3 regions of the Streptomyces sp. NPDC058632 genome follow, and region 1 is predicted to be linked to each of the others. Evidence: riboswitches for the same ligand, from Rfam matches in the RefSeq annotation. Region 1 holds a riboswitch; each other region holds the start of a gene.
The links. Region 1 has a riboswitch for cyclic di-AMP ahead of ACFWVE_RS03800 (transglycosylase SLT domain-containing protein). Riboswitches for the same ligand answer to the same signal wherever they lie in the genome.
Positions count from the first base shown of each region.

Region 2: it holds a riboswitch for cyclic di-AMP, as region 1 does, so the genes downstream of both, ACFWVE_RS07025 (transglycosylase family protein) here and ACFWVE_RS03800 (transglycosylase SLT domain-containing protein) in region 1, are expected to answer to the same signal.
Region 3: it holds a riboswitch for cyclic di-AMP, as region 1 does, so the genes downstream of both, ACFWVE_RS15755 (M23 family metallopeptidase) here and ACFWVE_RS03800 (transglycosylase SLT domain-containing protein) in region 1, are expected to answer to the same signal.

Region 1 is NZ_JBHXQZ010000005.1:68,468-72,592, reverse strand. It holds gene ACFWVE_RS03810 (GNAT family N-acetyltransferase) at 1-3, opposite strand, end outside; gene ACFWVE_RS03805 (HAD family hydrolase) at 178-1,047, shown strand; gene ACFWVE_RS03800 (transglycosylase SLT domain-containing protein) at 1,148-1,630, opposite strand; cyclic di-AMP (ydaO/yuaA leader) riboswitch at 1,636-1,798, opposite strand; gene ACFWVE_RS03795 (polyprenyl synthetase family protein) at 2,421-3,431, shown strand; gene ACFWVE_RS03790 (outer membrane lipoprotein carrier protein LolA) at 3,689-4,125, shown strand, end outside.
Region 2 is NZ_JBHXQZ010000011.1:85,298-89,422, forward strand. It holds gene eno (phosphopyruvate hydratase) at 1-678, opposite strand, end outside; gene ACFWVE_RS07025 (transglycosylase family protein) at 1,010-1,768, opposite strand; cyclic di-AMP (ydaO/yuaA leader) riboswitch at 1,773-1,942, opposite strand; gene ACFWVE_RS07030 (transglycosylase family protein) at 2,274-3,215, opposite strand; gene ACFWVE_RS07035 (cytochrome P450) at 3,546-4,125, opposite strand, start outside.
Region 3 is NZ_JBHXQZ010000035.1:34,308-38,432, forward strand. It holds gene ACFWVE_RS15745 (M16 family metallopeptidase) at 1-37, shown strand, start outside; gene ACFWVE_RS15750 (M16 family metallopeptidase) at 34-1,422, shown strand; cyclic di-AMP (ydaO/yuaA leader) riboswitch at 1,658-1,821, shown strand; gene ACFWVE_RS15755 (M23 family metallopeptidase) at 1,835-2,608, shown strand; gene ACFWVE_RS15760 (GntR family transcriptional regulator) at 2,863-3,576, shown strand; gene ACFWVE_RS15765 (HPr family phosphocarrier protein) at 3,768-4,049, opposite strand.

The DNA of each region.
Region 1 (4,125 bases):
CACCTGACCCCCCGATCAAGTCCCCCCTGGACATCTGGAAGGTACCGCCCGGGACCGCGAGGACGGTAGGGAGCGGCGCATGTTGTTGCCAAGTGGTGCAGAGGCCGCGGACGGGGCACGGGACGGGTGCCCGGGGCGCGGTGAGTCGGGGGCGCGCGGTGTCCGTATTCTCTGGTCATGGCCGCACCCACCGATTGCTCGCTCATCGCCACCGACCTGGACGGGACGCTGCTGCGCGACGACGACACCCTCTCCGACCGCTCCCTCGCCGCGCTGGAGCTGGTGGCGCGGGCCGGTGTCCGGCACCTCGTGGTGACGGGGCGCCCGGCGCCCAGAGTGCGGCCGCTCCTGGACGACCTGGGGTCCACGGGGCTCGCGGTGTGCGGACAGGGCGCGCAGGTGTACGACGCCGGCACGGACCGGCTGCTGTGGTCGGTCACCCTGGACCGGGAACTGGCGGAGACCGCGCTCGGCAAGATCGAGGCCGAGGTCGGGGAGCTGTACGCCGCGGTCGACCAGAACGGAGTGGACGGGCTCACCCTGATCGAGCCGGGCTACCTGATGCCGCACCCGACGCTGCCCGCCGTGCGGGTCGAACGGCGGGACGATCTGTGGGCCCGGCCGATCAGCAAGGTGCTGCTGCGCCATCCCGGCCTGACCGACGACGAGTTGGCGGCGACGGCCCGTGCGGCGGTCGGCTCGCTGGCCACGGTCACGATGTCGGGTCCGGGCACCGTGGAACTCCAGCCGTGCGGTGTCACCAAGGCGACGGGTCTCGCACTGGCCGCCGAGTACCTGGGGCTGGATCCCGAGCGGACCATCGCCTTCGGCGACATGCCCAACGACATCCCGATGTTCGACTGGGCGGCCCACGGAGTCGCCATGGCCAACGCGCACCCCGAGCTCAAGGCGGTGGCCGACGAGGTCACCACGTCGAACGAGGACGACGGCGTGGCCGTCGTCCTCGAGCGGTTGTTCGGCGGAGCGGAGCCGCGCGTGCCCCAACACGTGCTGTCCCGCCCCAGGCCCGGGAGGGTGTCCCGGTAGGCCCCGGTGTTCGCCGGTGTGGCCGGTGCCGCCGGCGTTCCGGTGTCCCGGCGTTCCGACGGGCCCGGGTGTCGCGGATGTCTCGGATGCCTCAGGTGTCTCAGTAGGCGCCGAAGACGTTGTCGATGGAGCCGTAGCGGTCCGCCGCGTAGTTGCAGGCCGCCGTGATGTTCGCGACCGGGTCGAACGGGTCGAAGGCCGTGCCGGGCACGTGGTACGCCTGGAAGGTCGGGTCGATGACCTGGAGCAGGCCCTTCGACGGGGTGCCGGCCATGGCGTTGGAGTCCCACAGGTTGATGGCCTGCGGGTTGCCGGACGACTCGCGCAGGATGTTGCGGTGGATGGAGTCGTAGCTGCCGGGGATGCCGTGCTGCGCCATGACGGACAGCGACTCGCGGATCCAGCCGTCGAGGTTGTCCGGGTACGCGGTCACGGTGCCGGCGGCAGGGGCGGGCGCGGCGGGCGCGGCGGAGGCGGTGGTGGCGCCGAACAGCGGGAGGACGACCGCCGCGACACCGGCGACGGCGAAGGAGCGGACGAGGCGGGAGCTGCCGAAGCGGCGGGGCGGACCGGATGCGGTCATGTCTGTGTTCCTCTCCTACGCCTGCGAGGTGAGCTGTCGGGTTCGGGCGGGAGAGTGCCCGGCCGTGCCCCTGCGGGCATGGCTTCACCCCGAGCCGTTCCGGGTGCGAACCGGTCCGGCGGCTTACCTGGGTCCCCCGCTCCTGCCGTGCGTGAGTGAGTTCGTCGATGGGTGGCGCGGGCGGCGGCAGGATTCGGCGTCCGCCCGACAAGCCGGGAACGTATGCGAGCGCACTTGTCGGAAACAAGTGAGACCGTCACGGATCGAGCCGTTTGATCTTGCCGTGGGGGTTTTGAGGTGCTTGATCCTTTGCGGACGCCAAGGGTCAACTCGCTTGCGGGGCAAGGGGAAGCGCCGGCGAGCGCGAGGGGCGGGCGCGTCGGGGTGCGCGTGACTCACTTCACTGGCCGCACCGCGTGGGAGTATTTGCCGCCAAAGGGAATTTGCTTGGTAATTACGGCAAATCGGACTCCGGGGTGGGCGGGACGGCCTGCGTGCGGGACCGTGCGCCGGACCGCGTTCCGGGTTGCGCCTCGGGAGCGGGACGCTGTGTCCGGAAAGCGATGAATATTCTTTTTTGCCACCTGGTCGGAAACGGTCTGAGGGTGATCCGATACGGAGGGCGCCGTGAGGCGCCGTCCGCGCGTGTGCGGGTGAGTCCGGGGAATGCGGGTGCTGGCGGTGATCGAAACATGACCGGATACGCTGGTTGGAGTGATGTCAGCGACCTATCGACAAACTGTGCAAGACGTCTAAGCGCCGGTGGACACCAGCAGACAGGAGACCCCTCGTGACCGTCGTCGGGCCGTTCGGGCTGAGCGTGCGGGACCAGGCTCTGGAAGCCGATGTCCAGGCCGGGATGACGGCTGTCGAGGAAGGGCTGCTCGAGGCCACGAAGAGTGAGGTCCCCTTCATCACCGAGGCCGCCCAGCACCTGGTGCGGGCCGGTGGCAAGCGGTTCCGGCCGCTGCTCGTGACGCTCGCCGCCCAGTTCGGCGACCCCTACGCGCCCGGTGTCGTGCCGTCCGCCGTGGTCGTGGAGCTGACCCACCTGGCCACGCTGTACCACGACGACGTGATGGACGACGCCACCGTGCGGCGCGGGGTCCCCAGCGCCAACACCCGCTGGGGCAACTCCGTCGCGGTCCTCACCGGCGACTTCCTCTTCGCGCGCGCGTCGCACATCCTGGCCGACCTCGGCCCGGAGGCCGTACGGGTACAGGCCGAGGCGTTCGAACGACTGGTCACCGGTCAGATCCTGGAGACCGCGGGGCCGCAGGAGGGCCGGGACCCGGTCGACCACTACCTGGACGTCCTCGGCGGCAAGACCGGCTCGCTGGTCGCCGTCGCCTGCCGGTTCGGCGCCATGATGTCCGGCGCGGACGACACGGTCGTGGACGTGCTGACCCAGTACGGCGAGCGCCTCGGGGTCGCCTTCCAGCTCGCCGACGACGTACTGGACATCGCCTCCGACTCCCACGAGTCCGGCAAGACCCCGGGCACCGACCTGCGTGAGGGCATCCCGACGCTGCCCGTACTGCGGCTGCGCGAGCGGGCGGCCCGGCTGGGGCTGGCCGAGGACATCGCCCTGTGCGAGCTGCTCGACTCCGACCTCGGCGACGACGCCCGGCACGCCGAGGCGCTGCGGCTGCTGCGCGCCCACCCCGCACTGGAGCAGGCCCGCCAGGACACCGTGCGCTATGCGCAGGAGGCGCGCTCGGCGCTGGCCCCGCTGCCGGAGTGCGAGTCGAAGACGGCCCTGGTCGAGCTGTGCGACGCCGTGGTGCACCGGGCCGGCTGACCTGCCGCCGTCCCCGTCCGCCACCCCTGGTCTCCGACCCCTACTGGTCGGGGGACGAAACGAAGCCCTGTGTCATACCGCAGCAGTACGCGGAGTTGAGTCCGGGGTCTGACGCATCCGCCCGTCGGGTTTGGTCAGATGGAACACGACGGACATCACCACTCCTCACCGATTCGGGTGAGGATGGCGGCTCAGGGTGTGACTGGTGCGAGCGACACGAGACGCAGGCCGCCGCCGACCACGGAGGTAGGGCACACATGGCACCGTACGAATCCGATGACACGACGACCGCTCGTCAGGCCGGCGAGGCCGACGGGCGGGGCGCGGGCCGGCGCAGGGCCGCGCGGTACGTCGTCCCGGTCACGGTGATGGGAGTGGCGGCCGCGACCATCGGGCTCGTCCCCGCGATCGCCGACTCCGGCGACCCGGACCTGCCGAAGATCACCGCCGCGCAGCTCATCGAGAAGATCGCCCAGTCGGACGTCGAGCAGCTGTCCGGCACCGTGAAGATCACCACCGACCTCGGGCTGCCGGACCTCGGCGGCCTGGAGAGCAGCCTGGCCTCCGGCGCCATGGGCCAGGGTGGGGACGGCGGTTCCTCCGCCGACCCGACGGCCAGGCTCACCGAGCTGGCGTCCGGCACGCACACCCTGCGTGTCGCGGCCGACGGCCCCGACCGGCAGAAGGTGTCGCT
Region 2 (4,125 bases), on a different contig from region 1:
GATGGCCTCGAGGATGAGGTCGAGGGCCTCGCGGTTGGAGCCGAGGTTCGGGGCGAAGCCGCCCTCGTCGCCGAGGCCGGTGGACAGGCCGCGGCCCTTCAGCACCTTCTTCAGCGTGTGGTAGACCTCGGTGCCCCAGCGCAGGGCCTCGGAGAAGGACTCCGCGCCGATCGGGGCGATCATGAACTCCTGGATGTCCACGTTGGAGTCCGCGTGCGAACCGCCGTTGAGGATGTTCATCATCGGCACCGGCAGCAGGTGCGCGTTGGGGCCGCCGAGGTAGCGGAAGAGGGGCAGGTCGCTGGCCTCGGAGGCGGCGTGGGCTACGGCCAGGGAGACGCCGAGGATGGCGTTGGCGCCGAGGGAGCCCTTGTTGTCGGTGGCGTCCAGGTCGAACATCGCCTGGTCGATCAGGCGCTGCTCGGTGGCGTCGTAGCCCACGAGCTCCGGGCCGATCTGCTCGATGACGGCCAGGACGGCCTTCTCGACGCCCTTGCCCTGGTAACGGTCGGGGTCTCCGTCACGGAGTTCGATGGCCTCGAAGGCGCCGGTGGAGGCGCCGGACGGGACGGCGGCACGACCCGTGCTGCCGTCGTCGAGGCCGACCTCGACCTCGACCGTGGGGTTGCCTCGGGAGTCCAGGATTTCCCGGGCTACGACGACGTCGATGGACGGCACGAGCATCTCCTTCATGGATGTGACGTGATTCAGCGGGGCCACGGGGCCCTGCGGACCCGAGCCTATCCGGCTCGGGGCGATCGGCCATCCGGTCGGCCGCTTCACGGACAGAACCGAGAGTAAATTGTTTCCGAACGGAACAAAGAGGTTTCCGGGAAATCCGGGAAACGGGGAACCGGGTCCGGCGCCGCGGCACGGACCGCCTCCGGCACCGCGTACGGACCGGATCCGGGCGCCGGCCACGAAAAAGCCCCGCCCCGGCGCGTACGGGGACACGCGCCGGGGCGGGGCAGACCCCGCGGGGACGGGGCCCGGGCCTGCGGCCGCCGTCCTACTTCAGGTGCAGCTGCTGGCCGGGGTAGATGAGGTCGGCGTCCTCGACGATGTCGTCGTTCAGCTTGAACAGCTTGTCCCAGCCGCCCTTGACGTCGTGCTCCGAGGCGATCGAGCTGAGGGTGTCCCCCTTGAGGACCTTGTACTCGCCGTCGCCCTTCTCGACCTTCTCGCCGGTCGGGGTGGTGACGGTCTTCTTGGCGGCCGGACGCTCCTCGGAGCGGGAGGCCTTCTGCTCGGCGGAACGCTCGGGAGCGGCCTCGGTGCTCTGCTCCGGGGCCTGCTGCTCCGGGGCCTGCTGCTGGGAGCTCTGCGAGGAGCCGCTGTCCTGGCTGCCGGAGCTCTGGCCGCCCGAGCCCCCGGCGGAACCGCCACCGGTGTAGGCGGCGCCGGACAGGCCCTTGCCGCAGACCGGCCAGGCACCCTTGCCCTGGCCCGCGAGGACCTTCTCGGCGATCTCGATCTGCTGGGCCTTGCCGGCCTGGTCGGCGGTGGCGGCGTACTTCGTGCCGCCGTAGCCGGCCCAGGTGGAGGCGGAGAACTGCAGACCGCCGTAGTAGCCGTTGCCGGTGTTGATCGACCAGTTGCCGCCGGACTCGCACTGGGCGACGGCTTCCCACTCGGAGGCGGTGGCGGCGGAGGCGCTGCCGGCCGCCATCAGCGGGGCGGCGACGGCGGCACCGGTGACGCCGGCGACGGCGATGACACGGGTGGCCCTGGACGGACGACGGTGCTTGCCCTTGCTGGAAAACAGCATGGATGGATCCCCTCACCGACGCCTACGAGGTGAGCTGTCGGGTTCGGGCCGGTTGAGTTGCCCGGCCGCGTTCCCTTGCGGGACGCGGCTTCACCCCGAGCCGTATCCGGCGTACTTCACCGGATCCGGCGCCTACCTTGGGTCCCCCGCTCCTGCCTACGGCGCATGACGCGACGACTGTTCCCGTGCTGCCACTGGCAGGATTCGGCGTGGCGGCAGCCGGGGCCCGCGATGGCGAGCGATCACGACCGTAGACATGCTCGCAGCGGATTATCAAAGACGATCAGGGCTTCTGAGACCTATCTCTCATCACCTTTAAACCAGACATTCGTTGCGAACCGGGACTCTCAACTTCCGGCCTCGGCGCGCTTTTTCGCACGCCGAGTCGCCTGTCACCCGGTCGGCGCGCCGTCGCCACCCAGCCGGCGTAAGGCCGACTCCCGAACAACCGGCCATCACTGCGGGAATGTCAGCATTCACCCGATTGAAACCCGGATGCGCTTTCCTAGCCGAAAAGGGTGAGATTCGGGGCGGCGGCACCTTCGGCCTCGTCGCCCCCGCCGTACTGGGCGAGCCATCCGCCGCCGAGGGCAAGGGAGTCGGAGGCGACCGAGGAGCCGCTCGCGGAGCCCGGGGCGGAGTCGCTCGACGGGGAGGAGCTGTCGAGGCCGCGCGTGAAGCCGAGACCGCCGCGCGAGGCGTGCTTGCCGGAGGACCCGGCCTCACGGTCCTCACGCGCCTCTTCCTCGGCGCTGACGCCGCGGTGACGGCCGTTGCCGGAGTTCTCACCGTCGACCGATTCCGAAGCGTCGGACTTTTGCCCCGACTTGTCCGAATCATCGCCCTTGGCGGAGGGAGACGCGGAGGCGGAGGGGGAAGCGTCGGGGGCGGCCGATCCGTCCGCCCCTCCTTCCTCCTCCCGGTCGTCCGCAGCGCCCTCGGCGCCCTTCGCGTCCTTCGCGTCCGACGAGGAGCCGGCGGACTGGGACGGCGACGGAGTGGCGGACCTCTCGGAGCCGGACGTGCCCGACGAGTCGCCCTCCACGCCGGTGTCGATGTCGAGCACGGACGAGTCCTGCTCCAGGCCCCCGAGCAGCCCGCAGGCTCTCCACGCGCCGACACCCTGGTCGGCGAGGATCTTCTCGGCCACGGCTATCTGCTGGCCGCGGCTGGCCTGGTCGGCGCTGGTCGCGTAGTCGAGGCCGCCGTACGCCTCCCAGTCCTCCTGGGTCAACTGCAGGCCGCCGTAGTAACCGTTGCCGGAGTTCTGGCTCCAAGAGCCGCCCGACTCGCACTCGGCCACCCGGTCCCAGGTCGAGCCGTCGGCGGCACTGGCGGCGCCGGCTCCGAGGAGGGGGATCGCGATGGCCGAGCCGGTCACTCCGGCCGCGACGAGAAGAGCCGGAGCCTGGCGGGGGCGACGGTGACGACCGTTCCCGGAGAGCATGCGGAGACCTTTCGCAGGACAACAGTTGCTCGCACGGCGCTTCGAACCATGGCGTTTGAAAAGCGGGACGCCGCGCTTGATGGGTGAACGTATAGGCAGTCGAACGTCTGTCACAAGTTCATGCCGCGCAGATCACACGAAGATCACAGAGTTGAGTGGGCGTCACCTTCGTGGACGTCCCGCCAGCGGTCGACGGACCGTGTTCGAGGAGGTTCTGACGGTCACTTGCGCCGCGGCCGGCGCGTACGCCGAGGACTTTTCCTGAGCCCTTTCGAACACCATCCGGGGCATTTCGGAATGCGCCCCGGGCGCGTCGCCCCGTTCGCAACATCACATCGAGGGCGGGGTGAATTTCACCGGCAGTGTGCGCAGTCCGCGCATGATGAGGCCGCCGCGCCAGCGCAGTTCGGCCGGATCCGCCGCGAGTTCGAGATCCGGCAGCCGGGTCAGCAGCGTGGCGAGCGCGGTCTGGCCCTCCAGCCGGGCCAGCGGCGCGCCCAGGCAGTAGTGGATGCCGTGGCCGTACCCCAGGTGCTGGTTGTCGCGCCGTGCGAGGTCGAGCGCGTCGGGGTCGGCGAACCGCTCCGGATCGCGGTCCGCGGCGGCCAGGACGACGAGGACCGGGTCACCGGCGGAGATGTGCTGCCCGCCGAGGGTGAGCGCCTCGGTGGCGAACCGCCAGGTGGCCAGCTCCACGGGCCCGTCGTAGCGCAGGAGTTCCTCCACTCCGGTCTCCAGCAGCCCGCGCTCCCCGGCGGCGAGGGACGTCTGCAGGCGCTCGCGCTGCCCCGGGTGGGTGAGGAGGGCGTAGGTACCGTTGCCGATGAGGTTGACGGTGGTCTCGAAGCCGGCGAACAGCAGGATGAACGCCATGGCGGCGGCCTCGTTCTCGGTGAGGTGCTCGCCGTGG
Region 3 (4,125 bases), on a different contig from region 1:
CGTCGGCACCGACGAGAACGAGGAGACGGCGAAGTGACCGAGCTCGCCACGATGGACTTCCACCCCCAGCCGCAGGCGGGCGAGGCCCGGCCCTGGGCCTTCCCGGCCCCCGAGCGCACCACCCTCGGCAACGGTCTGACAGTGCTGCGCTGCCACCGCCCCGGCCAGCAGATCGTCGCTGTCGAGGTGCTCCTCGACGCGCCCCTGGAGGCCGAGCCGGCCGGTCTCGACGGTGTCGCCACCATCACCGCGCGGGCGTTCTCCGAGGGCACGGACAAGCACTCCGCCGAGGAGTTCGCCGCCGAACTGGAGCGCTGCGGCGCGACCCTGGACGCCTACGCCGACCACCCCGGCGTCCGCCTGAGCCTGGAGGTGCCGGCCTCCCGGCTCGCCAAGGGGCTCGGACTGCTCGCCGACGCCCTCAGGGCGCCCGCGTTCGCCGACAGCGAGATCGAGCGCCTCGTCCGCAACCGCCTCGACGAGATCCCGCACGAGCTGGCCAACCCGTCCCGCCGCGCCGCCAAGGAACTCTCCAAGGAGCTGTTCCCGGCGACGTCGCGCATGTCCCGCCCGCGCCAGGGCACCGAGGAGACGGTCGCCGGCATCGACTCGGCGGCCGTACGCGCCTTCTACGAGAATCACGTCCGCCCCGCGACGACCACCGCGGTGGTCGTCGGCGACCTCACCGGCACCGACCTGGACGAGCTGATCGGCGACACCCTCGGCGCCTGGACCGGATCGGCGGCCCGGCCGCGGCCCGTCGCGCCGGTCACCGCCGACGACACGGGCCGCGTCGTGATCGTGGACCGTCCCGGCGCCGTACAGACGCAGCTGCTCATCGGCCGCGTCGGCGGGGACCGGCACGACCGCGTGTGGGCCGCGCAGGTGCTCGGCACCTACTGCCTGGGCGGTACCCTCACCTCCCGCCTGGACCGCGTCCTGCGCGAGGAGAAGGGCTACACCTACGGCGTGCGGTCGTTCGGCCAGGTCCTCAGGTCCGCCCCGGACGGTACCGGCGCGTCGCTGCTCGCCATCAGCGGCTCCGTGGACACCCCGAACACCGGACCCGCCCTGCAGGACCTGTGGGCGGTGCTGCGCACCCTCGCCGCGGAAGGCCTCACCGACGCCGAACGCGATGTCGCCGTGCAGAACCTGGTGGGCGTGGCACCGCTCAAGTACGAGACCGCCGCGGCCGTCGCCGGCACTCTCGCCGACCAGGTGGAGCAGCACCTGCCCGACGACTACCAGGCCGAGCTGTACCGGCGGCTCGCCGCCACCGGCACCGTGGAGGCGACCGCGGCGGTGGTGAACGCCTTCCCGGTGGACCGCCTCGTGACCGTCCTGGTCGGCGACGCGGCGCAGATCAAGGAGCCCGTCGAGGCGCTCGGCATCGGCGAAGTCACGGTGGTGCCGGCCGAGTAGACGGCCCGCCGGCGCACTGCCGGCGGCCGTCCGACCGCACGCCGGACGCGCACGCGCGCGGGGCCCTGGTGACGAGAACGTCACCAGGGCCCCCTTATGCCCGAATTGGGGCAGGAGGTGCCTGTCTGCCCTGTGGGATGCGCTACAAAATCCGGGATCCGTTTGGGAATTGAAAGACGCCCCGCTTAGCGTCAGGCGGTCTGTTCGTCGGGCAGTGCGCCGCACCCGCGGCACCGGACAGTCATCGCCGAGTCCCCGTACGGCGTGAGCCGGGGGAGCCGGGGACCCATCAGCGTCCCTGGGGTGAATCGGACGCCCGCGCGTGCCGCGAGGGGGTCCGTAGGAGACCTTCCTGCTCCGAACCCGTCAGCTAACCCGGTAGGCGAGAAGGAAGGAAAGGACCACCCTGTACATGGCGTTCACCCGCGCCACCGGGAAGCACCGTCGTCCCAGCCGCGTGCATCGCGGCACCGCCAAGGCGGCGGGCGTCGCGGCTCTCACCACCACCGGTGTCATCGGCTCCCTCTCCGCTCCGGCGCTCGCCGCCGGACCCGCCGCGGCGCAGACCGGCCTGACCCCCGTGATCAGCATGGGCGACGAGGTCGCCGCCCGGGTCGACGCCCAGGCCTCCGCCCAGCACGAGGCCGCACGCGAGGCGGCCCAGGCAGCCGCACGCGAAGCCGCCGAGGAGGCCGCCCGGGAGAGGGCCGCCGAGGAGGCCGCCAAGGCCCGCGAGGCCGAAGAGCGCGCCGCGCGTGAGGCCGAGCGCAAGCGTCTCAACACCTTCGTGTCCCCGATCGCGGGCTCCTACGTCTCGACCGGCTACCTGTCCGGCGGCGCCGTCTGGTCCTCCGGCACCCACACCGGTGTCGACTTCCATGCCGCGAGCGGCACCCCCGTGCTCTCGGTCGGCATGGGCACCGTCGTGGAGGCCGGCTGGGGCGGCGCCTACGGCAACCAGGTCGTGATCAGGATGCACGACGGCACGTACACCCAGTACGGCCACCTGTCGTCCGTCGGTGTCTCGGTGGGCCAGCAGGTCACCCCGGGCCTGCAGATCGGTGTCTCCGGCGCCACCGGCAACGTCACCGGCGCGCATCTGCACTTCGAGGCCCGCACCACCGCCGAGTACGGCTCCGACATCGACCCCGTCGCGTACCTCCGCGCGCACGGCGCGAACGTCTGACCGGGGGCACGTCCCCTGGCCGTGGTGTACACCTCGGCGTCCGCGTGATCCCCTGACGCCCCAGGTGTCCGCTTTCCGTGGAATGGCCCCGGCTCGGCTCTCCGAGTCGGGGCTTTCGGTGTTTTCGGCGGCCCGTTGTCCAAAAAACGGACATGATTCCCGGCTCGCCGTCGGAAATTCGCGCGCGTTGCAATAGAGTCACGGAACGGGCGTCACCCGTTGGCGTTATGCGGGGATTAATTCGGAGGTCGGTCATGCGTATTCCGGCGCACTCGGTGTGCACGGCGATCCGGGACGACATCGTCTCGGGTGTCTACGAGCGTGGCGGCCGGCTCACCGAGGAACTCCTCGCCCGGCGCTACGGTGTCTCGCGCGTCCCCGTCCGGGAGGCCCTGCGCACCCTGGAGGCCGAGGGCTTCGTGGTCACCCGGCGCCACGCGGGCGCGTGCGTCGCGGAACCCACCGAGCAGGAGGCCGCCGACCTGCTGGAGATGCGGCTGCTGCTGGAGCCGCTCGGTGCCCTGCGTGCCGCGCAGCGCCGCACCGAGGCCCATCTGAAGGTGCTGCGCGGTCTGGTCCGGCTGGGCCAGGAACGGGCCCGTCAAGGCCACAGTGACGACCTGCGCTCACTGGGCGGCTGGTTCCACGAGACGCTCGCCCAGGCGTCCGGCAGTCCGGCGCTGACGTCGACGCTGATCCAGCTCCGGCACAAGATCGGCTGGATGTACGAGGTGCGGGGGACGAGGGACCCCGTGGAGTGCTGGGCGGAGCACGGTGCGATCGTCGACGCCGTGGTGCGCGGCGACGGCGAGCGCGCGCGTACGGTCATGGCGCTGCACACCGAGCGCGCCACCGTCGCCCACCGCCTGCGTTTCACCGCGGGGGCCGGGCGCGCGGACCGGGCGGCCCGCGCCGAGCGTGTGAGGAACTCGCAACATCCCGTAAACACGCCGAGTCTCCGGCATTAACACGGAGACCGTATACAAGAGAAGGGAATTCGGTGGAAGTGAAATTCGCCTGCCATTTTTCGTGAGTGCGGGATTGTGTGTGGGGAGTGGTGGTCGGGGGAACCGGTGGACGGGGAAACCGGCGGCCCGAAAAAGCAACGGAGCCGCGTCGCCCGCAATGGGTGACGCGGCTCCGTCCGCTGCCGGGTGTTTCAGACGGTCTCGGGGAGCTCCTCGAGACCTTCGGAGACCAGCTTCGCCAGCCGGTCGAGGGCGGCGTCGGCCCCCTCGGCGTCGGAGGCGAGGACGATCTCCTCGCCGCCCTGGGCGCCCAGGCCCAGAACGGCCAGCATGGAGGCCGCGTTGACGGGATTGCCGCCGGCCTTGGCGATCGTCACCGGGACGCCTGTGGCCGTGGCGGATCGGACGAAGATGGAGGCGGGACGGGCGTGGAGGCCCTCGGCCCAGCCGACGTTGACGCGGCGCTCAGCCATGTGGTGCTGCCCTTCGCAGTTCAGGTTGTCTAGACCAGTTTCCCATATCGTGAAGCAAGCAGAGGAGGGGCATCCG